DNA from 2 places in the Amycolatopsis sp. FBCC-B4732 genome. Region 2 is predicted to be linked to the other one. Evidence: riboswitches for the same ligand, from Rfam matches in the RefSeq annotation. Region 2 holds a riboswitch; the other holds the start of a gene.

What was found. Region 2 has a riboswitch for glycine ahead of gcvP (aminomethyl-transferring glycine dehydrogenase). Riboswitches for the same ligand answer to the same signal wherever they lie in the genome.
Region 1: linked by a shared signal. The riboswitch ahead of gcvP (aminomethyl-transferring glycine dehydrogenase) and the one ahead of gcvP (aminomethyl-transferring glycine dehydrogenase) in region 2 are both predicted to bind glycine.

The regions. Positions count from the first base shown of each region.
Region 1 covers NZ_CP095376.1:2,969,938-2,974,187, reverse strand. The annotation lists gene gcvP (aminomethyl-transferring glycine dehydrogenase) at 1-1,629, opposite strand, end outside; glycine riboswitch at 1,801-1,899, opposite strand; gene MUY14_RS12670 (MerR family transcriptional regulator) at 1,942-2,520, opposite strand; gene MUY14_RS12665 (TetR/AcrR family transcriptional regulator) at 2,799-3,431, shown strand; gene trxA (thioredoxin) at 3,412-3,756, opposite strand; gene MUY14_RS12655 (MerR family transcriptional regulator) at 3,768-4,163, opposite strand; gene MUY14_RS12650 (bifunctional nuclease family protein) at 4,205-4,250, opposite strand, start outside.
Region 2 covers NZ_CP095376.1:6,281,766-6,286,015, forward strand. The annotation lists gene gcvP (aminomethyl-transferring glycine dehydrogenase) at 1-2,102, opposite strand, end outside; glycine riboswitch at 2,142-2,240, opposite strand; gene MUY14_RS27425 (helix-turn-helix transcriptional regulator) at 2,492-3,784, opposite strand; gene MUY14_RS27430 (hypothetical protein) at 3,857-4,063, shown strand; gene MUY14_RS27435 (3-oxoacyl-ACP reductase) at 4,060-4,250, opposite strand, start outside.

The DNA of each region.
Region 1 (4,250 bases), 3.3 Mb from region 2:
GGCGGCGTCCTCGGCGGGCGCGAACGGGTGCAACCCGGCGAACTCCGGCCAGGTGACCGGCTCCATCTCCGCGGTGGCGTTGAGCTTCATCGTGCACGAGCCGAGCGGGATCATGCCGCGGTCGAGCGCGTAGTCCTGATCGGACAGCCGGCGCAGGTACCGCAGCATCGCGGTTTCCGACCGGTGCTCGTGGAACACCGGGTGGGTGAGGAACGCGCTCGTGCGCCGCAGCGGGGCCGGCAGCGCGTCGGCCGTGTCCGCGTCCAGGCCGTCCACATCGGACACCGAGACGCCGAACGCCTTCCACACGAACGAAAGCCGCTCCCGGGTGGTCGTTTCGTCGCAGGCGACGCCGACGTGGTCGCCGTCGATCCGGCGCAGCGTGACGCCGAGGTCGCGGGCCGCCGCGACGACCGTGTCCGCCCGGCCGGGCACCGCCGCGGTCAGGGTGTCGAAGAACTCGCCGTGCACGACCTCGACCCCGCCTTCGGCCAGGCCGGCGGCCAGCACGGTGGCCATCCGGTGGGCCCGCAACGCGATCGCGCGCAGGCCGTCGGGCCCGTGGTACACGGCGTACATCGATGCCATGACGGCCAGCAGGACCTGCGCGGTGCAGATGTTCGACGTCGCCTTCTCCCGGCGGATGTGCTGCTCGCGCGTCTGCAGCGCCAGCCGGTACGCGGGCGCGCCATCCGCGTCCTTCGCGACGCCGACCAGGCGCCCGGGCAGCTGTCGCTCCAGCCCCTTCCGCACCGCGAGGTAAGCGGCGTGCGGGCCGCCGAAGCCGAGCGGGACGCCGAACCGCTGCGTCGACCCGACGGCGACGTCGGCGCCGAGCTCGCCGGGCGGCCGCAGCAGCGTCAAGGCGAGGGGGTCCGCGGCGACGACCACCGCGGCGCCGTGCTTCTTGGCTTCCGCGATGGTCAGGTCGAGTTCGTGCACGGCACCCGACGCGCCGGGGTAGGCGAGCAGCACGCCGAAGAAGTCACCGCCGAGCCCCAGCCCGGTGAGTCCTTGCGACAGGTCTTCCACGACCAGCTCGATGCCCAGCGGTTCGGCTCGCGTCCGCAGCACGGCGAGGGTCTGGGGCAGGGTGTCCTGGTCGACGACGAACCGGTTCGACTTCGCCCGGCCCGCCCGGCGAACGAGCGTCATCGCTTCGGCGGCCGCGGTGGCTTCGTCGAGCAGGGAGGCGTTCGCGACCGGGAGCGCGGTCAGGTCCGCGATCATGGTCTGGAAGTTGAGCAGCGCTTCGAGCCGCCCTTGGGAAATCTCCGGCTGGTAGGGCGTGTAAGCGGTGTACCAGGCCGGGTTCTCGAGGACGTTCCGCCGGATCACGGGCGGGGTGACGGTGTCGTGGTAGCCGAGCCCGATCATCGCGGCGGTCGGCCGGTTGCGGGCGGCCAGCTCGCGCAGTTCGGCCAGCGCCTGGGCTTCGGAGGCCGCCGGGGGCAGTTCGAGGGGTTCGGCGGACGCGCGCAGCGACTCGGGAACGGCGTGCTCGGCGAGTTCGTCGAGGGAGGCGACGCCGATGACGTCGAGGATCGTGCGCAGCTGATCCGGACCAGACCCGAGGTGCCGCTCGGCGAACGGGATCCCCTGCTCCAGGGAGGCGAGTGACGGATTCACGAAGGCCTCCTGGGGACGGCGGGGCGGGGCCGGGACGACGGTGTCCTGGCCCTCCCCACTCTGTCCGTACCCCGAGGGGCGCCTGAGAGTTTCGCCCGCGTGGTTGAACCGGGCTTGCACCGTCGGCGGGGCCATCAGGTGGTGTCCTGACGACCCGCTTTCCAGAGGCGTCTCGTCCGCGCGGTCCAGGGTGCCTGAGAGGTTCCGGGGAGGACTTGCTCCTTCGGCGCCGAGCTCAATATGAGGCTCGGACTCTCCCGCGCGGATTCGTCGACCGCAGGGAGAACCTTACTCCGTCCGCCGCAGCGGTGATCAACCGGTCTTGCGTGCGTTGCGGCGCTGGGTGAGCTCGTCCGGCTCGTGCGTCTCGACGACGCCGCCGTCCGCGCGCTCGGCCGGGAATTCGTGGATGGTCCCGCTGATTTCCTGCATCGCGCCGCTGACCGCGATGCCGAAGACGCCTTGGCCGCCTTGGAGCAGATCGACGATCTCCTCCGGCGAGGTGCATTCGTAGACCGTGGTGCCGTCGGAGAACAGCGTCACCTTGGCCAGGTCGCGGACCCCGCGCAGGCGCAGGTGGTCGACGGCGACCCGGATGTTCTGGAGCGAGACCCCGGTGTCCAGCAGCCGCTTGACGACCTTGAGGACCAGGATGTCCTTGAACGAGTACAGCCGCTGCGAGCCGGAGCCGTGCGCCGTGCGGATGCTGGGTGCGACCAGCTTCGTCCGGGCCCAGTAGTCGAGCTGGCGGTAGGTGATCCCGGCGATCTGGCACGCGGCCGGGCCGCGGTAACCCACCAGCTCGTCCGGCAGCGAGTCGTCGGGGAACAGCTCACCCTGCTCGCCACCCGCGACCCCAACAGGCTGCTTCTCGGAACCAGCCTCGACCACGCAAGCCTCCCCTCGCCCGACCGGACGGCCGGCGAATGACAGCCGGGGAGTCCCAGGAGCGGGACCCACCGGAGATCAACCGCCACGATCCGGCCCCAGACCGTGAATCACATCGTGGCGATTTACCTCCTTCGACGGTAAGCGTCAGGAGAACACCGGTCAACGCGACGCGCGGCAAGCCTCAACGGTCGGATGAGCCTTTGCGCCGTTCGCCGTACCCCGTACGCGCAGGTTCAAACTCCTTGACGCGTTTTACTCAGCCGAGTAACTTTTTACTCATGCAAGTAAACACCGACATCATGGCCGAGATGGGGCTCAGCCCCACCGAGGCCGCACGCCGCGCGCAGATCATCGGCGCGACCATCGGCGTCCTCGCCGACCTCGGGTACCGCCGGACCACGTTCGCCAAGATCAAGGAGCGGGCCGGGCTCAGCAGCACCCGGCTGATCTCCTACCACTTCACGAACAAGGCCGGCCTGATGCAGGCCGTGCTCAGCACGGTCGTCGAGACCAGGAACGGCTACCTGAAGGAGCGCACCGGCGGCGGGCTCGACCCCGCCGACCGGCCCGGCTACCTGCGGGCGCACATCGAGACGTCGATCGCGTTCCTGCGCACGTACCCGGAATGCGTCCGGGTGCTGACCGAGCTGGCCGCCAACACCGACGACGTCGACGGCTGGGTGATGACGAAGGTGCTGGTCGACGACCTGCGCGTGCACGGCCTGGCCCGCCAGCTCAAGCAGGGCCAGGCCGAAGGCGCGTTCGGCGAGTTCACGCCCGAGGTGATGGCGATGTCGATCGCGCAGGCCATCGACGGCGTCGCCGCGGCCTACGCCGCCGACCCGGAGCTGGACCTGGAGAAGTACGGCCGCGAGGTGGCCGACACCTTCGTCAAAGCGACGGCGCCTTGAGCACGCGGTCGAGCCGCTCTTCGATGCGGGCCTTCGGGAACGCGCCGACGATCGTCTCGACCGGCTCGCCGTTCCGGAACAACATCATCGTCGGCAGCGACATGACCTGGTAGGAGCGGGTCGTCTCGGGATTCTCGTCCGCGTTGATCTTGCGGACGACGAGTCCGCCGGCCCGCTCGGTGGCCAGCTGCGCCAGCACCGGGCCGACCATCCGGCACGGGCCGCACCAGGTGGCCCAGAACTCGACGAGCACGGGAACGTCGCTGCCGAGGACCTCGGCGAAGGTCGCATCGGTGACAGCACTGACGGTGGCGTCTTCGGACACAGCGGTCTCCTTCACGGGCGCGGGGATTCGGGCACGACACACGGGTCGGGCGCTTGCCGGGCGAGCGCGCCGGCGAGCTTCGCGGCCAGTTCGCCGCGGATGCCGCCGAGGCGGGCCAGGAGCGCGTCGGCTTCTTCGAGCTTGCGGCGGTAGACCTCGATCGAATTCGCGCAGGAGTCGCCGGTTTCGTGGCCGCTGCGCAGGCACTCGACGAAGGGACGCGTCTCCTCCAGGGTCAGCCCGACCGTCTGCAGGGTCTGGATCTCCTTGACCAGCTGGAGGTCGTCCTCGTCGTATTCGCGGTAGCCGTTCGCCGAGCGACGGGCCGCGAGGAGGCCCTGGTCCTCGTAAAAACGCAGCGCACGGGTGGTGACACCCGTGCGCTGCGCAAGCTCTCCGATCCGCATACCCCGACGCTAGACGTTGACGTCCGCGTCAAGGCAAGTACTCAGGTGTCCGCTCCGCGGAAGTCTTCCGGCGACACGGAGTCGAGG
Region 2 (4,250 bases):
CCGCCACCGCCGTGCGGGATGCAGAAGGTCTTGTGCAGGTTCAGGTGCGAGACGTCGCCGCCGAACTCGCCGGGCTTGGCCAGGCCGAGCAGGGCGTTGAGGTTCGCGCCGTCGACGTACACCTGGCCGCCGCCGTCGTGGACGATCTTGGCCAGCTCGTCGATGTCGTGCTCGTAGACGCCGTGCGTGGACGGGTAGGTGACCATGATCGCGGCGAGCGTGTCCTGGTGCGCGTCCACCTTGGCCCGCAGGTCGGCCAGGTCGACGTTGCCCTCGTCGGTGCACTTCACGACGACCACGCGCATTCCGGCGAGCACCGCGGACGCCGCGTTGGTGCCGTGCGCGGAGGAGGGGATCAGGCAGACGTCACGGGCGTCGTCGCCGTTCGCGCGGTGGTACGCGCGGATCGCGAGGAGCCCGGCCAGCTCGCCCTGGCTGCCCGCGTTGGGCTGCAGCGATACCTTGTCGTAGCCGGTGACCTCGGCCAGCCACTCCGCGAGCTGCCCCACGAGCGTGTGGTAGCCCTCGGCGTCTTCGGCCGGCGCGAACGGGTGGATGCCGGCGAACTCGCGCCAGCTGATCGGCTCCATCTCGGTGGTGGCGTTGAGCTTCATCGTGCAGGAGCCGAGCGGGATCATGCCGCGGTCGAGCGCGTAGTCCAGATCGGACAGCTTGCGCAGGTAGCGCAGCATCGCCGTCTCGGAGCGGTGGGTGCCGAAGACCTCGTGGCCCATGAAGCCGCTCTCGCGGGCCAGGCCGTTCGGGAGCGCGACGCCGTCTTCGAGGTCGGACTCGACGCCGAACGCCTTCAGGACCTTCGCGGCGATCGCGGGGGTGCTGACCTCGTCGAAGGCGACGCGGACGTGGTCGGCGTCGACGTGCCCGAGGTTGATCCCGGCTTCGCGCGCGGCCGCGTGGACCTCGGCGGCCTGGCCGGGGACGTGCGCGACGACGGTGTCGAAGAAGGACTCGTGGACGACCTCGACGCCGGTCTTGCGGAGGGCTGCGGCGAAGCCCGCGGCGAGGCCGTGGACGCGCCGGGCGATCTTCTTCAGGCCGTCCGGGCCGTGGTAGACCGCGTACATCGCGGCCAGCACGGCCGGGAGGACCTGCGCGGTGCAGATGTTGGACGTCGCCTTCTCGCGGCGGATGTGCTGCTCACGGGTCTGCAGCGCCAGGCGGTAGGCGGAGTTGCCGTCGGCGTCGACCGAGACGCCGACCAGCCGCCCGGGCAGCGAACGCTCGAGGCCGGCGCGCACGGACATGTACCCGGCGTGCGGGCCGCCGTAGCCGAGCGGGACGCCGAAGCGCTGCGTCGAACCGGCGGCGACGTCGGCGCCGAACTCGCCGGGCGCGGTGACCAGCGTCAGGGCGAGCAGGTCGGCGGCGACGGTGAACAGCGCGCCCGCGGCCTTCGCCGACTCGGAAATCGCGTGGTAGAAGCCGCGGCCGCGCAGCACACCGGACGCGCCGGGGTACTGGGCGACGACGCCGAAGAACTCGTCCGGCAGGCCGGTGAGCAGGTCGCGGACCTCGACCTCGATGCCCAGCGCCTCGACCCGGGTGCGCACGACGGCGATGGTCTGCGGCAGGCACTCGGCGTCGAGCACGACCTTGTTGGACTTCGACTTGGACGCGCGGCGCATCAGCGTGACGGCCTCGGCGACGGCGGTCGACTCGTCCAGCAGGGACGCGTTCGCGGTGGCCAGGCCGGTCAGGTCGGCGACCATGGTCTGGAAGTTGAGGAGGGCTTCGAGCCGGCCCTGCGAGATCTCCGGCTGGTAGGGCGTGTACGCGGTGTACCAGGCGGGGTTCTCGAGGACGTTGCGGCGGATGACGCCGGGGGTGACGGTGTCGGAGTAGCCGAGGCCGATCATCTGCGTCATCGGCCGGTTGCGCGCGGCGAGCGCGCGCAGCTCCGCGGTGGCTTCCTCTTCGGACGCGGCGGGCGGGAGGCTGAGTTCCTTCGTCGCGCGGATCGCGCTCGGGACGGCGGCGCCGACGAGGGCGTCCAGGCTGCTGTAGCCGCATTCGGCCAGCATTTTCGCGCGCTCGGCCTCGGACGGGCCGATGTGGCGGGCGTCGAACTGCGTGGAGGTGATCGGGAGCTCCTCGGGCCGGGCACACAACGGTGCGCTGGGAACTCCCCCTCTGTCATGGCACCTGAGAGTTTCACCGCGTGTGAAGCGGCTTTCACCTTGGGTGAGGCGCGGGTGCGCCTGCTTTCCAGAGTGGCCTCGCGCGAAGCGGTAGCAGGTACCTGAGAGATTCCGGGGAGTTTGCTCCTTCGGTGCCCCACCGACTTCGTGAGGGCTCTCCCGCCTCGGCTCAACGGCCCGATCTGCAGTTGTGGCGGTTACGGTACCTGCCCCGTTCGAGATCCGTCCACCTCACCCGGCGAACGCCACAGTGATCCTCGACCCGTCCCCGAGCGCCGCCCCGGACGTCATGAACGAGTCGTTCACCGCGTCCGACGCCATGAACGAGTCGTTCATGGCGTTCCGGCGACGCGGTGGACCACCTGGCCGGCCAGCGCGGGTGGGCGCCGGACCCGGCCAGACGGCAGGACCAGCCGCTTCAACGGCCCGCCGAGCGGGACCGGCGGGTGGCCCGCACCCAGCAGGACCTGCTCCACGATCTGCTCGGCGTGCCAGGCCACCGCGTCGTTGAGCCGGTCCAGGGACGGGCGGTCGCCGTCGAAGACGTCCTCGTCGGCCAGCGTCACCTCGTAGTACGGGCAGCCGGGCGGGACCGCGATCGCCTCCTCGATCGCGCGGGCGCCGTCGAGGGGGTCGTCGAACCCCGCTTCGAGCAGCGCCGACCGGTAGATCCGCGCCGCCCGCGCGCGCATGCGAGGCCCGTACCGGACCACCACCGGGAGACGGCCGGTCAGGTCGGGCACGGCCAGGCCGTGCAGCAGCATGATCGGCGGCACCGAGTGCACCAGCCGCGGCGCGGGCCCGGCCAGCTCGCGGGCGGTGGTCCGGACGCGGTCGGCCATCGCGTCCGGGAGGCCGAAGTAGCGGAAGTCGACGTTGCCGAACCCGAGCCCGTCGGCGACCAGCGACGCCAGCAGCTCGCCGTACCCCCAGATCGGCGACAGCACCACGACCGGCGGCGCCGCGACGACCGGCGACGGCACGGGCGGGCGCGTCGCCTCCTGCTCCGGCACCTGGATGACCAGCCGCGGCGGCTCGTGCCAGTCGTGCACCTCCGCGACCCGCCAGTAGAGCCCGAGCGGCCGCCACAGCTCGCCGAGGACCTCGTGCTCGAGGATCCGGCGCGCCTCGGCGTCGTCGTGCGGGAAGTCCCGCGGCGGCACGACCCCGACGTAGTGGTGGTAGGTGACGCGGACCTCGTCGCCGCGGGTGGCCGAGCGGATCCGCATCTCCCAGTCGATCGGCGACGCGGCGATGAGGTTGGCCACCTGCGTGCCGGGCGAGGAGTAGACGAGCGCGGTGGCCTGCCGGAGGAACTGCCCGGCCTGGTCGATGCCTTCCCGCAACGCCTTCGCGGCTTGGGCGACGTGCACCGGCGAAGCGAGCGAGTCGGGCAGCACCCCGGCGACGCGCAGCAGCTCGGCCTCCCCGAGCCCGGTCACCTCGGCGAGCTGCGCCCAGTGGTCGAAGACGGTGACCTTCGGCGCGTGCCGGTGCTCGATCCAGCTGCGCAGGGTCGACGTCGGAACGCCGATGCGTCGGGCGGCCTCGTCCAGGGAGAGGCCCCGGGAACGGATCCCGGCCCGGACCGCTTCCGCCCATTCGTCGGCGCGCCAGTGCGTCACCTCACAAAGCTAACGAAACCCGCTAGCTTTGCGCGGGGACGAATCGCCCACGCCGGCTCGACGCTGGTCACCATGACCACCACCGTGATCGCCCTCGTCCTGATCGTCGGCACGCTGACCTTCGCCGCCGGGGCGTTCCTCGCCGCCGAGATCGCCACCCGCATCCTGCGGCGGCGCGAACGCCAGATCTCCGAAGAGCGCAAGACCCTCAACGCGGCCTGGAAGTACCTGCGGGAGGTGTACGGCGTGCGGAAACCCGGGGTGAAGACGCGCCGTTAGAGCGGGGTGACGTACGCGCCGGAGATGCCGCCGTCGACCAGGAACTGCGACGCCGTGATGAAGCTGGCGTCGTCGCTGGCCAGGAACGCCACCGCCGCCGCGATCTCCTCGGGCTCGGCGAACCGGCCGACCGGGACGTGCACCAGCCGCCGCGCCGCGCGTTCCGGGTCCTTCGCGAAGAGCTCCT